Regions from separate parts of the Lentzea sp. NPDC003310 genome, predicted to be linked through region 4. Evidence: riboswitches for the same ligand, from Rfam matches in the RefSeq annotation. Region 4 holds a riboswitch; each other region holds the start of a gene.

Region 1 (5,089 bases), on a different contig from region 4:
GCCGCGCTGAACGCCTTCGCGATGGCACCGCCGATCGTGCCCGCGCCGTAGATGACTGCGATCTTCCCGTCGAGGTTCATCGGTTCGCCGGTCATGCCAGGCAGGCTAACCGCTAGCGCAACGCCTCGCTCGCTTCCGCCGCCACCGCCTCCGCGACGGCCGTCAGCGCCGGCGAGTCGAGCTTCCACTGCTGCCAGTACAGCGGCACGGAGATGGTGCGGCCCGGCGCGAGGTCGACCAGGCCCTCCTGGAGCTGTTGCGGCGGCACCATTCCCCACCCGAGGCCCGCCACGATCGCCCGCACGTACACCTCCGACGACGGCACGTAGTGGCGGTGCTCCGACGCGCCCCGCCCGCGCGTCAGCGTGCGCACGAACCGGTCCTGCAGGTCGTCGTTGCGGTCGAACACGACGACGGGCGCGTCCGGCAGCCACGACTTGAGCGGGCCTCGCGCATGTCGCTCCACAAAGGACGCGGGAGCCATTGCGGCGTAACGGATCTCGCCGAGCTTGCTCACCGAGCAGCCCGCCACCGGCTCGCGCGAGGACGTCACCGCGGCCATCACCAGGCCCTGCCGCAGCAACGCCGTCGTGTGGTCCTGGTCCTCGCGGTGCAGGTCGAACGAGATCCGCAGCTCCGGCGAGACCCGTTGCAGGGCGGGCAGGAACCACGTGGCGAGCGAGTCGGCGTTGACCGCGATCGGGACCCGCACCACGGCGTCCTCGCCCAGGGCCGCGTCGAGGTCCTGGTCCAGCGCGAGCAGTTGCCGACCATAGCGGACCAGCACCTCGCCGGACGGCGTAAGCCGAACCGGCCGGGCGCGCACCAGCAGCACGCGCCCGGTTCGCTGTTCGAGCGCCTTGATGCGTTGCGAGACAGCGGAAGGGGTGACGTGCAGCGCCGTCGCGGCGGCATCGAACGTGCCCGCGTCGACGACCGCGAGCAGCGTCCGCACCAGGTCCAGGTCCATCACGAGCGCTAATGCTACGTAAGAATCTTTAGCTGGTCTCATCAAGACGGCGTCAATACCGTGGGCCGGGTGACTGACCTGCTGCTCGGCTTCGGCACCATGATGACCCTGATAGTCGCGATCGGCGCGCAGAACGCTTTCGTGCTGCGCCAAGGACTTCGACGCCAGGCGGTCGCCAAGGTCGTCGCCGTGTGCGCGCTGTCGGACGCGATCCTGGTCGCCGTCGGCATCGCCGGGTTCGGAGCACTCGTCCGCGCGGTCCCGCAGGCGATCACGATCGCCGCCGTCGTGGGCGGGATCTTCCTGCTGGGGTACGGGTTCCTGGCCGCGCGCCGCGCGCTGCGGCCGTCCGCGCTGCACACCGGCTCCGAGCCCAGCGGCCGGCCCGTGCTGACCGCGCTCGCGCTCACGTGGCTCAACCCGCACGTCTACCTCGACACGGTGCTGCTGCTCGGGTCGATCGCGGCCGGTCGCTGGCTCTTCGGGATCGGCGCGGTGACGGCGAGCATCACCTGGTTCGTCGCCCTCGGCTTCGGCGCGCGGCTGCTCAGCCCGCTGTTCGCGAAGCCACGCTCGTGGCGCGTCCTCGACGGCCTGATCGCCGCCGTGATGATCACTCTCGGGGTGACCCTGATCGCCGGCTGGTGATCATCACGAGCACCGCCGCGACGGCCAGGGCGCCACACGTCACGGGCGCCGCCGTCCCGACGAAAAGGGACGCCGAAGCGAGCCCCGCGCTGACCAGTGCACCGAAGACGACCCGAGGCCGAAGATCACCCACGTTTCCGACCCTAACCCACGACACGCGCATGTTGGGTGGTGATCCAGACCCCACCACCACATGTAGTATCTGCCGCGCTGGTGGTTCACCGACCCGTTCGGTGAGGCAAGAGGGAACCCGGTGCGAACCCGGGACTGCCCCGCAGCGGTGAGTGGGAACGAAAGCCGTCAACCAAGCACTGGGTCAGCCGACCTGGGAAGCGACGGCCGGTAGGCGTTGGAAGTGCGCCCACGAGTCCGAAGACCTGCCACTGGTGTGCGCGCAAGCCTGCGCGCACGACACGGTGCCCCGAGGGAGGGCGGCTGTGTGCACCGGTGGCGTCGGCCGCCGGCGCGCGCACGCGTTCACCCTCGGCCTGCTCGCGAGGAGAGAGCGTGCCCGACCGCCTTTCAGTGGTCATCGACGAAGCCTGCGCCGACCTGCCCACCGCGTCGGCCGAGGCGGTTCTGGCCGAGACCAAGCGCAACCTCTACCACGGCATCACCGACGACGAGCTCGCGCTCGCGCCGATCATGGCCGCCCGCACGATGGTCGAGCACGACCCGGCCTACTCCTACGTCAGCGCCCGGTTGCTGCTGGACAAGCTGCGTGCCGAGGCCTGCGGAGAACCCCTGTCGCACGCCGAGATGACCGAGCGCTACCCGGCGTACTTCGCGTCGTTCGTGCGTTCCGGCATCGAGTTCGGCCAGCTCGACCCGCGCCTGGAGTCGTTCGACCTGGCCCGCCTGGGCGACGCCCTGAACGCGTCACGGGACCTGAACTTCCAGTTCCTGGGCATGCAGACCCTGTACGACCGCTACTTCCTGCACCACGACGGCCGCCGCTACGAGCTGCCGCAGGCGTTCTTCATGCGCGTCGCCATTGGCCTCGCGCTGGAGGAGGACGACCGCGACGCCCGCGCCATCGAGTTCTACGAGCTGCTGTCGTCGTTCGACTTCATGTGCTCGACCCCGACGTTGTTCAACTCGGGCACCACGCGCCCGCAGCTCTCGTCGTGCTTCCTGACCACCGTCGATGACGACCTCGCGGGGATCTTCCACGGCATCAGCAACAACGCGCTGCTGTCGAAGTTCGCGGGTGGGCTCGGCAACGACTGGACACCCGTGCGCGGGATCGGCGCGCACATCAAGGGGACGAACGGCAAGTCGCAGGGCGTGGTGCCGTTCTTGAAGATCGCGAACGACACGGCGGTGGCCGTGAACCAGGGAGGAAAACGCAAGGGCGCGGTCTGCGCGTACCTCGAGACCTGGCACATCGACGTCGAGGAGTTCCTCGACCTGCGCAAGAACACCGGCGACGAACGCCGCCGCACCCACGACATGAACACCGCGAACTGGGTCCCGGACGAGTTCCTCCGCCGCGTCCGCGCCAACGGCCAGTGGACGCTCTTCTCCCCCGACGAGGTCCCGGACCTGCATGACGCGTTCGGCACCGAGTTCGCCGACAAGTACCGCGCCTACGAGCAGAAGGCGGACAACGGCGAGATCAAGGTCTTCCGCCGGTTGCCGGCCGTCGACCTGTGGCGGCGCATGCTGACCATGCTGTTCGAGACCGGTCACCCGTGGATCACGTTCAAGGACCCGTGCAACCTGCGGTCGCCACAGCAGCACAGCGGTGTCGTGCACTCCTCGAACCTGTGCACCGAGATCACCCTGAACACCGCGGTCGACGAGGTCGCGGTCTGCAACCTCGGCAGCGTCAACCTCGCGCAGCACGTCACGGACCAGGGCATCGACCACGCGCGGCTCGCGAAGACCGTTCGCACGGCGGTGCGGATGCTCGACAACGTGATCGACGTGAACTACTACACGATCCCGGAAGCGAAGAACTCCAACCTCAAGCACCGGCCGGTCGGCTTGGGGCTGATGGGTTTCCAGGACGCGCTGTTCACGCTCGGTACGCCGATGGCGTCCCAGGAGGCCGTCGAGTTCGCGGACCGGTCCATGGAGGAGATCAGCTACTACGCCATCGAGGCGTCCGCGGACCTCGCGCAGGAGCGCGGTGCCTACCAGTCCTTCGACGGGTCGTTGTGGAGCCAGGGAATCCTGCCGATCGACTCGGTCGAGATCCTCGCGCGGACGCGCGGCGAGGGCGAGCTGGAGCAGAACCGCGAGTCCACGCTGGACTGGGCGCCGGTCCGGGAGAAGGCCCGGCGCGGCATGCGGAACTCGAACGTCATGGCGATCGCGCCGACCGCGACCATCGCGAACATCACCGGCGTCACCCAGTCGATCGAGCCGCTGTACCGCAACCTGTACGTGAAGTCGAACATGTCCGGTGACTTCACGGTCATCAACCCCGACCTGGTGCGGGCGCTCAAGCAGCGCAAGCTGTGGGACGAGCGGATGATCTCGGACCTCAAGCTGCACGACGGCAGCCTCGGCGCGATCGACCGGGTGCCGCCTTACCTGAAGGCGTTGTACGCCACGGCGTTCGAGGTCGACAGCTCGTGGCTGATCGAGGCGGGCAGCCGCCGGCAGAAGTGGATCGACCAGGCTCAGTCGCTGAACCTGTACCTCTCCCAGCCCAGTGGCCGCAAGCTCGACGAGCTGTACCAGCTGGCGTGGTTGCGCGGGCTGAAGACCACGTACTACCTGCGCACGCAGAGCGCGACGCACGTGGAGAAGTCCACGCTGCAAGGGACGGACGGCAAGCTCAACGCCGTCTCCCCCGTCGCCGTGGACCCCAACTGCTCCATCACCGACCCCGACTGCGAGGCGTGCCAGTAATGAGTAACATCGAAGCAGGCGCCGCGCGCGTGAGCGTCGACGACAAGGCGATGATCAACTGTCGTGCCGACGTCAACCAGCTGCTGCCGCTCAAGTACCACTGGGCGTGGGAGAAGTACCTGGCCGGCTGCAACAACGCGTGGATGCCGACCGAGGTGTCCATGCAGGCCGACATCGGGCTGTGGAAGTCGAAGGACGGCCTGACCGACGACGAGCGCCTGATGATCAAGCGCAACCTCGGGTTCTTCGCGACGAGCGAGTCGTTGGTGGCCAACAACATCGTGCTCGCGGTGTACCGGCACCTGACGAACCCGGAGTGCCGCCAGTACCTGCTGCGGCAGGCGTTCGAGGAGGCCGTGCACACGCACACGTTCCAGTACATCTGCGAGTCGCTCGGTCTCGACGACGGCGAGCTGTTCAACATGTACCGGGAGATCCCGTCCATCACGGACAAGGCGGCGTGGGCGCTGCAGTTCACGCAGCACCTGGAGGACCCGGAGTTCCGGACGGGCACGCCGGACCGGGACCAGGCGTTCCTCAAGGACCTCGTCGCGTTCTACGTGGTGTTCGAGGGCATGTGGTTCTACACGGGGTTCGCGCAGATCCTGT
Region 2 (5,089 bases), on a different contig from region 4:
TGTAGCCGCCGTCCAGCGCGTGCAGGACGTTCGTCATCTCGTCGGTGGTGCGCGCGAGCCTCGGCACGACCTCGACGGCCGCGAACTCCAGGATCTTCCGCACGTCCTCCGACTCGTGCAGACCCGCCGCGGCGGACCGGTCCCAGCCCGCGTCCTCCATCGCCTGGACGAGCGCGCGGGCCTCTTCCTCCACGGCGTCCACGTCTTCACGGCCCGTGGTCGTGAGCCCGAGCGCCTCGCGCAGACCGGGCAGCGCGGCGACCTGGCCGCCCCACATCTGCCGCGCCTGCAGCATGGCGAGCACGAGGTTGACGCGGACGGACCCGGTCGGCGCCTCGCCGAGGATGTGCAGGCCGTCGCGGATCTGGACGTCCTTGACCTCGCACAGCCAGCCGTCGACGTGCAGGATGAACTCGTCGAACTCCGCGTCGTGCGGCCGGTCCTCCATGCCGAGGTCGTGGTCGAGCTTCGCGGCCTTGATCAGCGTCCAGATCTGCGCGCGGATCGCCGGCACCTTGGCCGGGTCCATCGCGGAAATGTTCCCGTACTCGTCGAGCAGCTGCTCCAGGCGCGCGATGTCGCCGTAGCTGTCGGCGCGGGCCATCGGCGGCACGAGGTGGTCGACCAGCGTGGCGTGCGCGCGGCGCTTGGCCTGCGTGCCCTCGCCGGGGTCGTTGACGAGGAACGGGTAGATCAGCGGCAGGTCGCCGAGCGCCGCGTCCGTGCCGCAGGACGCCGACATGCCGACGGTCTTGCCGGGCAGCCACTCCAGGTTGCCGTGCTTGCCGACGTGCACGACGGCGTCGGCGCCGAAGTTCGACTCGATCCACCGGTACGCCGCGAGGTAGTGGTGCGACGGCGGCAGGTCCGGGTCGTGGTAGATCGCGATGGGGTTCTCGCCGAACCCGCGCGGCGGCTGGACGATCACCGCGACGTTGCCGGACCGCAGTGCGGCCAGCACGATCTCGCCGTCCTTCGACTTCGAGTGGTCGACGAACAACGAGCCGGGCGCCTCGCCCCAGTGCTCCTGCATCGACTCGCGGAAGTCGTCCGGCAGAGTCTCGTAGAACTCGCGGTAGTCGGCCGCGGCGATGCGGATCGGGTTGCTCTCGAACTGCTCCTGCGTGAGCCAGTCGGCGTCCTGGCCGCCGGCGGCGATCAGCGCGTGGATCAGCTTGTCGCCGTCGAGCTCGTCGACGCCGGGCAGCTCGTCGCCGATGTCGTACCCGTGCTCCCGCATGGCCTTGAGCAGCCGGACGGTCGACGCGGGCGTGTCGAGGCCGACCGCGTTGCCGATGCGCGAGTGCTTCGTCGGGTAGGCCGACAGCATCACGACGACCTTGCGGTCCTTGGTCGGGATGTGCCGCAACCGCCCGTGCCGCACCGCGATGCCCGCAACGCGCAGCGCCCGCTCGGGGTCGGCGACGTAGACGGTGAGCCCGTCCTCGTCGATCTCCTTGAAGGAGAACGGGACCGTGATGATCCGGCCGTCGAACTCGGGGATCGCGACCTGCGTCGCGGTGTCCAAAGGAGACAGACCGTCGTCGTTCTCATCCCACGTGTCGCGGCTCGACGTGAGGCACAACCCCTGCAGGATCGGTACGTCGAGCTCGGCGAGCGCCCCGACGTCCCACGCGTCGTCGTCGCCACCGGCGGACGCCTTGGCGGGGTTCGTCCCACCGGCCGCGAGCACCGTCACGACGAGCGCGTCGGCCTGGCGCAGCGTGTCGAGCAACTCGGGCTCGGCGGTGCGCAGCGAGGAGCAGAAGACCGGCAGTGCCTTGCCGCCCTTGGCCTCGATCGCGTCGCACAGGGCGTGGATGAACGCCGTGTTCCCGGCGACGTGGTGCGCGCGGTAGTAGAGCACCGCGACCGTGGGGCCCTCGGCGTCCGAGGCCTCGCGCTCCAGCACGCCCCACGTCGGCGTGGCCTGCGGTGCCGCGAAGCCGTGGCCGGTCAGCAGCACGGTGTCGGAGAGGAACTTGTGCAGCTCGGTGAGGTTCGCCGGCCCGCCGTGCGCGAGGTAGAGGTGCGCCTCCGCGCACACGCCGCCGGGCACCGTCGACAGCTCCATCAACGCCGCGTCCGGCTGCATCTCACCGCCGAGGACGACGACGGGGAGGCCGTGGGCGAGCAGCCAGTCGAGGCCCTCCTCCCACATCCGGCGGCCGCCGAGGATGCGCACGAGCACGAGGTCGACGCCCTCGACGAGCGCGGGCAGGTCCTCGACGGTGAGTCTCGCGGGGTTGCCGAGGCGGTACTCGGCACCGCTCGCACGCGCCGACAGCAGGTCGGTGTCGGAGGTCGACAGCAGCAGGATCACGCAGGGCTCCATCCCTCGTGGGGTCCTCGCCCCAGGTTGCGGGTCACGGCCGAAGCAGAGTTCCTGACTCCCAGCGGTGCTGGTCACAGTGGCGGGACCGCGCCGGATTCGCACCGGCTTCCTCCTGCGCTTCGTCGTTCGGGCTCACCCTAACCGGCGGGTTACAGTCCGACCTATGCGTAGTCACCCGGATGCCTGCCCCGGCGCCGTCGAGCTGCACCAGGCAGCCGACGGCGGGCTGGCGCGCATCCGGGTGCCCGGCGGCACTCTTTCCGCTGCTCAGTGGGACGTCGTGCGGGTCGCGGCCGCCGAGCTCGGAAACGGTTCAGTGGAACTGACTTCGCGGGCGAACCTCCAGATCAGGGGACTCGCGGACGGCGTGGAACTGGGCGCGCGGCTGGCCGCGGCGGGCCTGCTGCCGTCGGCCACGCACGAGCGGATGCGCAACATCATCGCGGCGCCGCTGGAGGACAACCAGGAGCTCGTCGACGAGATCGACGCGGCCCTGTGCGCGGACCCCCTGCTGGCCGCGCTGCCGGGCCGTTTCCTGCTCACGGTCGGGCACTCGGTGAGCGGCCTCGGCGGGGACTTCGGGCTGGTCAGCGACGCGGACGGCGGCTTCGTCCTGCTGCTCGCGGGCCGCGACACCGGCGTCCGCGTGACCGACCCGGTGGCCGCCGTCCTGTCCGCCGCCCGCCTCTTCCAGCGGCTGCGCGGCGCGGCCTGGCGCCTGTCCGAAGTGGACGACGGTGTGCGAAAGATCACCGCGCACTTCGGCGCCTCCGATGCCCCGCGCGTCACGCCCGCTGTGACCCCTGTCGCACCTTCACCGTTGACCCCGGGAGTTCCGCTCGGCCGCCTCGACGCCGCGCAGCTTCCCGGCGTCGCGCTCCGCCTCACGCCGTGGCGCAGCCTCGTGGTGCCCGCCGGTACCGACACGGCCGGCCTCATCACCGACCCGGCCTCGCCGTGGCACGGCGTGAGCGCCTGCACCGGACGCCCCGGCTGCGCGAAATCGCTGTCCGACGTACGAGCCGACGCACGGGCGTGGCTCGGCACCCCGCACACCCTCCCGGTGCACTGGTCGGGGTGTGCCCGCCGTTGCGGCCGCCCGGCAGGGGAAGTGATCGAGTTCGTCGCGACGGGCGACGGCTACGAGGAGATCCGTTGACGCAGTACATCAAGGACGGGGCTGAGATCTACCGCCAGTCCTTCGCCACCATCCGCGCGGAGTCGGACCTCACCGGGTTCCCCGACGACGTCGCGAAGGTCGTCGTCCGCATGATCCACGCGTGCGGCATGACCGACCTGCCGCAGGACGTCGCGTTCTCGGCGAACGTGGTCCGCGACGCCCGCGCGGCGTTGCGGGCCGGCGCGCCGATCCTGTGCGACGCCAACATGGTCGCGTCCGGCGTGACCCGCCGCCGCCTGCCCGCGGACAACGAGGTCCTCTGCTTCCTCCAGGACCCGCGCACGCCCGAGCTGGCGAAGACGATCGGCAACACGCGCAGCGCCGCCGCCCTGGAACTGCTCGCGGACCGGTTCGACGGTGCCGTGATCGCGATCGGCAACGCCCCCACCGCACTGTTCCACCTTCTTGACCTGATCGCCGCCGGTGCGCCGCGGCCCGCCGCGGTGCTGGGCATCCCGGTCGGGTTCATCGGGGCGGCGGAGTCCAAAGATGCTTTGGCCGCAACGGATCTGGAGCACCTGGTGGTGCGCGGCCGGCGCGGCGGCAGCGCCATGACGGCGGCGGCCATCAACGCGATCGCGAGCGAGGAAGAGTGATGACGGGCAAGCTCTACGGCGTCGGCGTGGGTCCCGGCGACCCCGAACTCGTGACGGTCAAGGCCGCACGGCTCATCCACGACGCCGACGTGGTCGCGTTCCACAGCGCCCGCCACGGCCGCAGCATCGCGAAGACCATCGCGGAGCCGTACTTCCGCACGCAGGACGACCCGAACCCGCAGATCGTCGAGCAGCTCGTCTACCCGGTCACCACCGAGGACACCGACGACTACCAGGGTGAGATCGACGCCTTCTACGAGGAGGCCGCCGCCAAGCTGGCCGCGCACCTCGACGCCGGCCGCGACGTCGTCGTGCTCGCGGCCGGGGACCCGTTCTTCTACGGCTCCTACATGCACATGCACAAGCGCCTCAAGGACCGCTACGAGTGGGAGGTCGTCCCCGGCGTCACGTCGGTGAGCGGCGCGTCGGCCGTTCTCGGCACTCCGCTCGTGGAACGCGACGAGGTCCTCACGATCCTGCCCGGCACGCTGCCTCCCGCGGAGCTCGCCGCCCGGATCGCCGACACCGACTGCGCCGCGATCCTCAAGCTGGGCCGCACGTTCGGCAACGTCCGCGAGGCGCTCGAGGCGTCCGGCCGGCTCGAGGGCGCCTGGTACGTCGAGCGCGCCACCGGCAAGCGCCAGAAGATGGCGCCGCTGGCCGACGTCGATCCCGAGTCGGTGCCGTACTTCTCGATCGCCGTGCTGCCGAGCCAGTCTCGGCCGCCGAAGCCCAAGGGTGAGGTCGTCGTCGTGGGCCTCGGTCCGGGCGACCGCGCCTGGCTCACCCCGGAAGCCCGTCAGGAGCTGGAGGCCGCCGACGAGCTGGTCGGCTACAGCACCTACCTGAACCGCGTCCCGCAGCGGCCCGGCCAGCAGCGGCACCTGTCGCACAACCAGGTGGAGTCGGAGCGCGCGGCGTTCGCGCTCGACCTCGCCCGCAAGGGTGCGCGGGTCGCGGTGGTCTCGTCCGGCGATC
Region 3 (5,089 bases), on a different contig from region 4:
CCAGCACGAGCACGCGGGGTTCCTGGGCGATCGCGCGGGCGATGAGCACGCGCTGGCGTTCACCGCCCGAAAGGCTCAGGAAGCTGCGCGGAGCGAGGTGCGCGACGTCCACTGTGTCCAGTGCGTCGGTCACCACGCGGCGGTCGCGGACGGAGTCGCGTTCGTGCGGCAGGCGGCCCATCTCCACCACCTCGGCGACGGTGAAGTCGAACTCGACCTGGGACTCCTGCGACAGGGCCGCGAGGTCGCGGGCGACGTGCTGTCGCTTGTGGACGGCGACGCCGTCGAGCAGCACGGCGCCCACGTCCGGTTTCAGGGCGCGGTAGACGCAGCGCAACGTCGTGGACTTACCGCTGCCGTTCGGGCCGACGATCCCGACGACCTCGTCCTCGGCGTGCAGCGTGATGTCCGTGATGATGCCGCGGACGGTGACCTGCTCGATGTCGACGCGCATCAACGTCCTCCGAACACGTAGCTCTTGCGGCGCATGAGGAAGATGAAGCACGGCACGCCGATCGCGGCCGTGATGACGCCGAGCGGGAGCTCCTCGGGTGCCGCGAGCATCCGCGCGGCCACGTCGACCCACACCATGAACGACGCCCCGGCCAGGGGCGCGAGCGGGAGGACCTTGCGGTGGTCCGCGCCCACGACCATGCGGGTGAGGTGGGGCAGCATCAGCCCGACGAAGCCCACCGCGCCGCTGACGGCCACGAGCACGCCGGTGATGCCGGCGGTCACGACGAAGAGGTGCGTGCGGAACCGGTTGACGGGCACGCCGAGCGTCGTCGCGGTCTCGTCGCCCATCGCCAGCGCGTTCAGCTGCCGGGCTCTGGTCATCAGGTAGGCGATGCCCAGCACCGTCACGGCGGCGGCGATCGGCAGTGCCGTCCACGTCGCGCCACCGAGGCTGCCGAGTAGCCAGAACATGGCCGCCCGCGCCGCCTCCCCGTGCGGCGCCTGGAACACCAGCAGCATCGCCACGGCGGAGAACCCGTACGCCAGCGCGGTCCCGGTCAGCACCAGCCGCAGCGGTGTGAGCCCTCGGCTCGTGCGCGCGGTGATGTAGACCAGGGCCGTGGCGCCGAGTCCGGTGGCGAACGCGCCGACCGACAGCGCGTAGACCCCGAGGCCGGACAGGATCCCCATCGTCGCCACGGCCGTCGCGCCGACGCTCGCGCCCGAGGAGATGCCGAGCACGTACGGGTCGGCGAGCGCGTTGCGAACCATCGCCTGGATCGCGACGCCGACCGCGCTCAGTCCCGCGCCCACGACGGCGGCGAGCAGGACGCGGGGCAGCCGGATGTCCCAGACGATGTGGTACTGCCCGGCGAGGTGGGCGGGGACGGTGCCGCCGGTCAGCGCCTCCCACAGCAGCTCGGTGGTGACACCGAACGGCACGGAGACGGGGCCGAGCGCCACGCCGGCCACGATGCTGACGACGAGCACGCCCACGAGCGCGCTGATCTTGGAGATCACTTGGTCCTTCCCGCAGTCCACGGCGGAATCGGAGTTCCTGGGGCATCGCACGCGGGTGTTCGGGCTCGTCCCCCGGCTCGGGGGACCTACCGTTGCGGGTCAGCGCCGGACTCAGACCGGTCTTCCCCCACGCACGACTTCAGTGACCCTACCTGCGAAAACAGAAAGTTCGGAAATTTCTCGGGTGTGATGTCGATCCGGCACCGCGCCCGTTCGACCTGTGGACGACACCGAACGAGAGACATCCAGGGAGACACACCGTGAAGTACATGCTGATCATGCGCGCCACCGACGAGGCCTTCGCCAACATGGGCGAGTTCGACTTCGACAAGATGCTGGAGGAGGTCGGCGCGTACAACGAGGAGCTGATCCGCGCCGGCGTGCTGCTCGCCGCGGAGGGGCTCTCCGACACCTCCGAGGGCGTCGTCGTCGACTACTCGCAGGAGCCGCCGGTCGTCACGGACGGCCCGTACGGCGAGACCAAGGAGCTGTTCAACGGCTTCTACCTGCTCAACGTGTCCTCGATCCAGGAGGCGGTCGAGTGGGCGAAGCGGATGCCGATGACCGGCCCCGGCTTCAAGACCGAGATCCGGCGCGTGCCGACCATCGACGAGTTCCCGCAGGACAACGAGTGGATCCAGAAGGAGCGCGCGTGGCGTGAGGCCAACGGCCAGCTCTGACGCACCTCCGGAAACACCAAGGCCCCGGTCGACTCGACCGGGGCCTTAGTACGTGCCTTGGAGAACTCAGCCCGTGCGCACGTTCGACGACACGAGCGCCGCGAGCCGGTCACCGATCGCGTAGGTCGCGCCCGGCGACTGGTGGTCGCGCGTCGCCAGGTCGAACGCCACGGAGGCCTCGATCCGGCGCGACGCCTCGTGCTCGCCCAGGTGGTCGAGCAGCAGCGCCACCGACAGCACGGCGGCCGTCGGGTCGGCGATGCCCTGGCCCGCGATGTCGGGTGCCGACCCGTGGACCGGCTCGAACATCGACGGGTTGCGGCGCGTGACGTCCATGTTCCCGGACGCGGCCAGGCCGATGCCGCCCGTGACGGCGGCGGCGAGGTCGGTCAGGATGTCGCCGAACAGGTTGTCCGTGACGATCACGTCGTAGCGGCCCGGGTCGGTGACCATGTGGATGGTCGCCGCGTCCACGTGCTGGTAGGCCACGGTGACGTCCGGGTGCTGCAGCGAGACCTCCTCCACCACGCGCGACCACAACGAGCCGGCGTGCGTGAGGACGTTCGTCTTGTGCACCAGCGTCAGGTGCCGGCGCTGGCGGTTCGAGGCACGCGCGAAGGCGTCCCTGACCACGCGCTCGACGCCGAACGAGGTGTTCAGCGAGACCTCGGTGGCGATCTCGTGCGGCGTGTCCTTGCGGAGCAGGCCGCCGTTGCCCGCGTACGGGCCCTCGGTGCCCTCGCGCACCACCACCATGTCGATCTCCGGCGGGTCCGCGAGCGGGCTGCGGACACCGGGGTAGAGACGAGCAGGGCGGAGGTTCACGTGGTGGTCGAGTTCGAAGCGCAGCCTGAGCAACAGGCCCCGCTCCAGGATTCCGCTCGGCACCGACGGGTCGCCGACCGCGCCGAGCAGGATCGCGTCGTGCTGGCGAAGCTCCCCCAGCACCGACTCGGGCAACAACTCTCCCGTGGCGTGCCAGCGCGCCGCGCCGAGGTCGTAGCGAGTGATCTCGGCCGCCGGAACGACCTCACCGAGGACCTTCAGGGCCTCAGCGATGACCTCGGGCCCGATCCCGTCTCCTGGGATCACTGCGAGCCGCATCCACACACCTCCCAGGTGTCAGTCCCCAATTGGTGGGACTATTTTCCTCACGCGAAAGGCTACCGGCATCGCGGCCGTCCGCCGCATGCCGGACACCCCATCGGGGTGTTATCTCCCGTACTGCGGGACACCCACACGGCCCATACCAAACTTTCGAGTGTCACTCGACCGCAGGAACGGTGTCGCGTCAAGGGGTGACGGCAGGCAGTTCCGGGCCGTGACAGACCGAGAGGCCCGGTCCCCTGGCGGAGAACCGGGCCTCTCGTGAAACATCCGATCTAGTAGGCGCCCCGCCCACCGGACTTCACCAGGACGACCGACGCGCGGTCACCGTTGGCGTTGTGGTGGTTGAGCACCAGCAGGCCGTCGGACCTGTCGGCCTTCAGCGAGGCCTCGTCCTTGTTGACGACGAGCGCGGTGCCCGGCTTCGCGAGGTACGAGAGCGCCGCGTCGCCGCCGCCCTGCGCCCACAGACCCGGCTTGAGCGGGTCGAAGGACAGCTTGCGGTCGACCACGTCGATCAGCTTGTTCGCGTTGCCCGGCGCCGGGTAGTAGCCGGCGGTGCCGACCGTGTACGAGACGCGGGCCGTGTCCTTCGTCGCGTCGATGCCGAGAGCGCTCAGCAGCACCGGCAGGACGACGACGTTGGTGTCCTGGACGTTCGCGTCGACGTCGCCGAACAGGCCGTTCACGCCCTGGATGTCGACGGTCTCGCCCGTCTTCAGGTCCACGGTGGTCGCGACCAGCAGGTCGGTGTCGGTCAGGCGGGTCGCGTACACCTCGAAGTCCGCGGTGCCGTCACCGTTGGTGTCGATGTCGACGAACGGGATGGTGTTCTTGCCCAGGTTGTACCAGTTGCCCCAGGTTGCGACACCGAACGCGAGCAGCGCCTCCTCGGGCTTGCCCTGCGCCTTGGCGAGCGGGGCCGTGGAGGCCGCGCCGACGTAGCGGAGGTCGCCGCCCTTGGCGGTCTCGTTGAGCGCGCAGTTCTCGGTGACGTTGCGCTTGCAGTCGCGCAGCTTCGGCGACTGGGCCTGCAGCTCGAGGACGCTGATCAGCGAGCGGTAGGCCTGCGAGCCGGTGCCCTGGTCGATGCCCTTGCCGGACACGTTGAGGACGGCCTGCTTGCTGTTGCCCGGGAACTTGAGGCTGGACGCGGTCTTGATGTCCGCGACCGGCTTCGGCGCCGAGTAGACCGACAGGCGCAGCGGCACGGTGGCGCCGGCGGTCGGCGTGAAGGTCACGCGACCGGAGGCGTCCGCGAGGAACTGGCGCGGCACGTCGAGCTGGTTCGGCTCGACCGTCGAGTCGACCGTCTTGCGCAGGGCCTTCGGGTCGGTGATCTTCAGGGTGACCTTGACCTTCGCGACGCCGCGCGGGCTGAGCTTCACCTTGTCCTGCGAGAGCACGTAGCTCACGCCGGGGATCGTCGTGGCCGCGGTGTAGCCGACCTTGTACTCGACGGACTTCGTGGACTTGTTGACCAGCTTGATGGTCTTGGACTTCTCGACCGGCTTCGAGACCTCGACGACGCCGAAGTTCGCGCTGACGTAGCCGTTGTCCTCCTCGACGTAGGCGAGGACCTGGTTGTCGAGCGCGGACTTGCCGTCCACGCGTCCGGTGCCGACCCGGTTCGGGGCGAAGGTCTTGCCGTTCTCCTTCACGTCCGCACCGGCGGTGTTCATGATCGAGGCCTTGACCTCCTCGAGCGACCAGTCCGGGTGCGCCTGGCGGACCAGGGCGGCGATGCCCGCGACGTGCGGGGACGCCATCGACGTGCCCGAGATCACCAGGCGGTCGTTGCCGGAACCGACGGCGGTCGACGAGAT
Region 4 (5,089 bases):
GAGCTCGAACTCCAGCTCGGCGTGCAGCTCCGTCGAGCCCGTGACCAGGCGTGAGCCCGTGGAGCCCGCGCCCCACTTGAGCGTGGCGGCGGCTGCGGCACCCGCGACGCGCTTGTCCTTGGCGAGCCCGAGGTAGTCGTTGCTCGCGAGGTCGAGGTCCGTCGAGTCCGCCGTGCGCGGCCGCACCCGCCGGGTCAGACCGGCCTTGGCCCGCGCCTCGGAACGGGTGTCGATCCAGTCGAGCGTCGACTCACCGCCGCTGGACATCGCCTCAGTTGTGCTCACGGTCACCGACCGAGTCTCCCATCCGCCCGCTAGCGTGCCGCTCGTGGACCTGTTCACCTTCACGCGCGCCGAACTCACCTCGCCGGTGCAGTTCGCCGGCGGCCGGTGGGTGGTGTCCGACCACGACGACGTGCGCGCCGTGCTGGCCGATCCGGTCACCTACCTGCCCGACAACGCGTTGACCGCCGTGACCCCGGTCGCGCCGGCCGCGCTGCGGTCGCTGGTGCGCGCCCGCTTCTCGCTGCCGCCGACGCTCGCGAACAACGGGTCCTCGTCGCACGCCGGCCTGCGGCGGCTCGTCGCGTCGTTCTTCACGCCCGCCCGCGTCGCCGCTGCGGAGCCTCGCATCCGGTCGCTGGTTTCGGAACGGCTGGGTGGCACGGATCTCGTGCGGGACCTGGCGTGGGACCTGCCGGCGATCGTCCTGGTGGAACTGCTCGGGCTGGAGAACGTCGACATCCCGACGTTGAAGCGGTGGAGCGCCGGCTCGCTGGAGTTCTTCTGGGGCGACCTGTCGCGGGAACGGCAGCTGGAGCTCGTCGACGACGTCGGCGACTTCCACCAGTGGTTGATCAAGCGCTACCACGCCCGCGACGGCGAGCTGTTCTGCGCGCTGGCCGACGCCGGCGTGTCCGCCGAGGACTCCGCGGGCCTCTGCTACTTCCTGCTGATCGCGGGCCAGGAGACGACGACCCAGCTGCTGTCCACGGCGTTGCGCCGCGCGTTGCAGGACCGCTCGTTGTGGGCGCGGCTGCCCGAGCCCGGCGTGGCCGAGTCGTTCGTCGAGGACGTGCTGCGGACCGACACGCCCGTGGTGACGTGGCGGCGGCTGACCGCGCGTGAGGTCGTGCTGTCGGGCGTGCGCGTGCCGGCCGGCGCGGAGCTCGTGTTGTTGTTGAGCGGCAAGGAGACCGATCCGCGCCACCTCGCGTTCGGGTACGGCCGCCACTTCTGCCTCGGCGCCGGTCTGGCCCGGCTGGAGGCGGCCGTGACGTTGCGCACCGTCGCCTCGGAGGAACCGTCGCTGCACCTGGTCGGTCCGGACCCGGAGTGGCTGAACCTGCTGTCGTTCCGCGCGCCGAAGTCGGTGGCCGTCAGCCGCTGACCTGAGGTTGGATGCGGGAGTGTTGAACCGACAGCTCTCGGGAGTCCGCAAGAAGACGCTGCTGGAGACGCTCGGCCCCGTGCCGGACGTCGACCCCGACCGCTACGGCGACGGCGGCCCGGTGGGCGCGCTGGAGACGCGGGTCGCGCAGCTGCTCGGCACCGAGGCCGCGTTGTTCGTGCCGACCGGCACCATGGCGCAGCAGATCGCTTTGAAGTGCTGGGCGGACCGCACGAACAACCCGATCGTCGCGATGCACCCGCAGGCCCACCCGCTGCACCACGAGGACGACGCGCTGACCGCGCTCTCCGGCCTGCGCCCGATCAAGGTGCGCAACGCGGACATCGGATCCTGCCCCGAGCCGTACGGGACGCTGCTGCTGGAGGTGCCCGACCGCGAGGCCGGGTTCGTGCTGCCGGCCTGGGACGAGCTCGTGTCGTGGGTCGATCTAGCCCGCGAACGGGACGCGGTCGTGCACCTCGACGGCGCGCGGCTGTGGGAGAGCACGTACGGCCTCGGCAAGCCGCTGCCCGAGATCGCGGGCCTCTTCGACTCGGTCTACGTGTCGTTCTACAAGTCGCTGGAGGGCATCTCGGGCGCGGCGCTGGCCGGCACCCAGGACTTCGTCGACCAGGCACGGGTGTGGCGGCACCGGTATGGCGGCATGCTGTTCCAGCAGTGGCCCGCGGCGCTGTCGGCGTTGCACGGCCTCGACACCGTGCTGCCGCGGCTGGGGTTGTACGTCGAGCACGCCAAGGTCGTGACCGCGGCGATGGATCTGCCCGAGCCGCACACCCACCAGTTCGCGCTGCACCTGCCGGGTGACCCGGCTCGGCTCAAGGAGCTGAGCGGGGCGTTCCTCGGCGGGTTCTGGCAGGACGGGCCGCTCGCCAAGACCGAGGTGACCGTGGCGGAGCCCGCGCTGGAGTGGACGGCGGACGAGGTGCGGGAGGCGTGGGCCGAGTTCCGGGGCCTGATCTAGCGACGTCGCTCACCTGGCTGTTGGACCCGGCCGTGCGAAATGCGACGATGCCGGGGCTGTGAGGGGAGTGCGAGGAAGCCGGTGAGACTCCGGCGCCGTCCCGCGACTGTGACCGGCCCGTGCCGGGAGTCAGGAACTCGTCCCCCTCTTCCACCTGACCGCGGGCGTGGACACCCGAGGAAGGACTTCGCTGCATGTACCCCTTTTCGGCTGTCGTCGGACACGACGACCTCCGGCTCGCCCTGCTGCTGAACGCGGTGCACCCCGGCATCGGCGGTGTGCTCGTCCGCGGCGAGAAGGGGACCGCGAAGTCGACGATCGTGCGCGCCCTCGCCGCGCTGCTGCCCGAGCTGGACGTCTCGCAGGGCTGCCGGTTCGGCTGCGTGCCCGGCACGACGGACTGCCCCGACGCGCCGCACGACGGCGTCGAGCGCAGGCCGGCCCGGCTCGTCGAACTGCCCGTCGGCGCCACCGAGGACCGGCTCGTCGGGTCGCTCGACCTCGAGAAGGCGCTGACCGAGGGCAAGCGCGCGTTCCAGCCCGGCCTGCTGGCCGCGGCGCACCGGGGCGTGCTCTACGTCGACGAGGTCAACCTGCTGCACGACCACCTGGTCGACCTGCTGCTTGACGCCGCCGCGATGGGGCGGGCGCACGTCGAGCGCGAGGGCGTCTCGGTGTCGCACCCGTCGCAGTTCCTGCTGGTCGGCACCATGAACCCGGAGGAGGGCGAGCTGCGGCCGCAGCTGCTCGACCGGTTCGGGCTGACCGTGGCGGTGAAGGCGGCGCGGGACGTGGCCGTGCGCACCGAGGTCATCCGGCGCCGGCTCGCCTACGAGGCGGACCCCGTGGCGTTCGCCGCGCGGTGGGCCGGGCAGGACGCCGAGCTCAAGCAGCAGATCACCGACGCGCGCGCCCGGCTGGCCGGGGTGTCCCTCCCGGACGGTGAGCTGCGCCGGATCGCCGCCGTGTGCGCGGCTTTCGAGGTCGACGGCATGCGCGCGGACCTCGTCGTCGCCCGTGCCGCCACGGCCCACGCGGCGTGGCGCGGGGCCTCCGAGGTCGAGGAGACCGACGTCGAGACGGCCGTCCGGCTCGCGCTGCCGCACCGGCGCCGGCGTGACCCGTTCGACGAGCCCGGCATCGAGGAGCAGCAGCTCGAGGACGCGATGAAGCAGGCGGCCGAGCACGCCGAGGACCCCGGTGACGACGGCCCGGACGACGACGGTCCCAGCGGGGGTGAGCTGCCCGAGCCGCAGGACGGTCCGAAAGGCAACGGGAACGCGCCCCAGGACCGTCCGGCACCGGAGCCCGCGCCCGCGTTCAAGGCGCGGCTGCTGGAGGTGCCCGGAGTCGGCGAAGGCGCGCCCGGCAAGCGTTCCCGGGCCCGTGCCCGCATCGGCCGGATCGTCCGTTCGTCCACTGTGGACGGCAGCGGGCTGCACCTGGTCGACACGCTCGCGACCGCCGCGCCGCACCAGGCCGCGCGCGGCCGCAGCGGTCCCGGTCTGCTGCTGACCGCCGCCGACCTGCGCAAGGCCGTGCGGGAGGGCAAGGAGTCGAACCTCGTCCTGTTCGTCGTCGACGCGTCCGGCTCGATGGCCGCGCAGAAGCGGATGTCGGCCGTCAGCGGCGCGGTGATCTCGTTGCTGCGCGACGCCTACCAGCGCCGCGACAAGGTCGGCGTGGTCACGTTCCGCGGTACCCAGGCCGAGGTCGCGCTGCCTCCGACGACGTCCGTCGACGCGGCGGCCACGCGCCTGAAGAAGATGCGCACCGGCGGCCGCACCCCGCTCGCCGACGGACTGCTGAAGGCCCACCGGGTCCTGGAGATCGAACGCCTTCGCGACCCGCGCAAGCGCCCGCTCGTCGTGCTGCTCACGGACGGCCGCGCGACGTCGTCCGGCCTGGGCGGCGACCCGACCAAGGACGCGCTGAAGGCCGCGGGACTGCTGGAGCAGACCGCCGTCGTGGTCGTCGACTGCGAACAGGGCCACGTCCGCCTCGGACTCGCGCAGAAGGTCGCCGACGCGCTGCAGGGCACGTGCGTCCGGCTCGACCAGCTGTCCGCCGACCACCTCGCCGGCGTCGTCCGGGCTGCGTGAGTTCGCGCTGGTCGTCCGGTCGCCCCTTCGTCGGGATTCGGCGAAGCCCAATCACGGCGAAGCGGCGGCCGGACGACCAGCTCCCCGGCGAACTCACCGGAGTCTGCGGAGCAGCGACCAACAAGGAAGGAGACCCAAGTGCCTCAAGGACAACCCACCGAGGTCCCCAAGGACGGCCTGACCACCCGCCAGCGCCGCAACCGGCCGCTGCTGATGCTGCACACCGGTGAGATGAAGGGGAAGTCGACGTCGGCGTTCGGCCTCGCGCTGCGCGGCTGGAACCAGGGCTGGGACATCGGCGTGTTCCAGTTCGTGAAGTCCGCCAAGTGGAAGGTGGGCGAGGAGTCCGCGTTCAAGGCGCTCGGCCGGCTGCACGACGAGACCGGCGAGGGCGGCGCCGTCGAGTGGCACAAGATGGGCGAGGGCTGGTCCTGGACCCGCAAGCAGGGCACCGAGGACGACCACGCCGAGGCCGCGCGCGAGGGCTGGGCGGAGATCGCGCGCCGGATCGGCTCCGAACGCCACGGCCTCTACGTGCTCGACGAGTTCACGTACCCGCTGCACTGGGGCTGGATCGACGTGGACGAGGTCGTCGAGACGCTCACGAACCGCCCC

Evidence for each region. A riboswitch is a leader RNA that binds a small molecule or an ion and turns the genes downstream of it on or off. The one in region 4 is predicted to bind cobalamin.
Region 1: another riboswitch for cobalamin. It lies ahead of ABZX02_RS32705 (ribonucleoside-diphosphate reductase subunit alpha); the one in region 4 lies ahead of ABZX02_RS41920 (putative cobaltochelatase).
Region 2: another riboswitch for cobalamin. It lies ahead of cobN (cobaltochelatase subunit CobN); the one in region 4 lies ahead of ABZX02_RS41920 (putative cobaltochelatase).
Region 3: another riboswitch for cobalamin. It lies ahead of ABZX02_RS04620 (iron ABC transporter permease); the one in region 4 lies ahead of ABZX02_RS41920 (putative cobaltochelatase).

What each region holds. Positions count from the first base shown of each region.
Region 1 is NZ_JBEXNC010000018.1:9,368-14,456, reverse strand. It holds gene ABZX02_RS32720 (SDR family oxidoreductase) at 1-95, opposite strand, end outside; gene ABZX02_RS32715 (LysR family transcriptional regulator ArgP) at 113-970, opposite strand; gene ABZX02_RS32710 (LysE family transporter) at 1,070-1,618, shown strand; cobalamin riboswitch at 1,816-2,018, shown strand; gene ABZX02_RS32705 (ribonucleoside-diphosphate reductase subunit alpha) at 2,126-4,480, shown strand; gene ABZX02_RS32700 (ribonucleotide-diphosphate reductase subunit beta) at 4,480-5,089, shown strand, end outside.
Region 2 is NZ_JBEXNC010000013.1:261,979-267,067, reverse strand. It holds gene cobN (cobaltochelatase subunit CobN) at 1-2,323, opposite strand, end outside; cobalamin riboswitch at 2,359-2,490, opposite strand; gene ABZX02_RS27555 (hypothetical protein) at 2,499-3,494, shown strand; gene ABZX02_RS27550 (precorrin-8X methylmutase) at 3,491-4,111, shown strand; gene ABZX02_RS27545 (precorrin-2 C(20)-methyltransferase) at 4,111-5,089, shown strand, end outside.
Region 3 is NZ_JBEXNC010000002.1:429,257-434,345, reverse strand. It holds gene ABZX02_RS04625 (ABC transporter ATP-binding protein) at 1-454, opposite strand, end outside; gene ABZX02_RS04620 (iron ABC transporter permease) at 454-1,476, opposite strand; cobalamin riboswitch at 1,509-1,647, opposite strand; gene ABZX02_RS04615 (YciI family protein) at 1,737-2,156, shown strand; gene ABZX02_RS04610 (3-isopropylmalate dehydrogenase) at 2,223-3,260, opposite strand; gene ABZX02_RS04605 (S8 family serine peptidase) at 3,539-5,089, opposite strand, start outside.
Region 4 is NZ_JBEXNC010000032.1:38,898-43,986, reverse strand. It holds gene ABZX02_RS41935 (8-amino-7-oxononanoate synthase) at 1-267, opposite strand, end outside; gene ABZX02_RS41930 (hypothetical protein) at 329-1,390, shown strand; gene ABZX02_RS41925 (beta-eliminating lyase-related protein) at 1,410-2,372, shown strand; cobalamin riboswitch at 2,401-2,532, shown strand; gene ABZX02_RS41920 (putative cobaltochelatase) at 2,567-4,474, shown strand; gene cobO (cob(I)yrinic acid a,c-diamide adenosyltransferase) at 4,613-5,089, shown strand, end outside.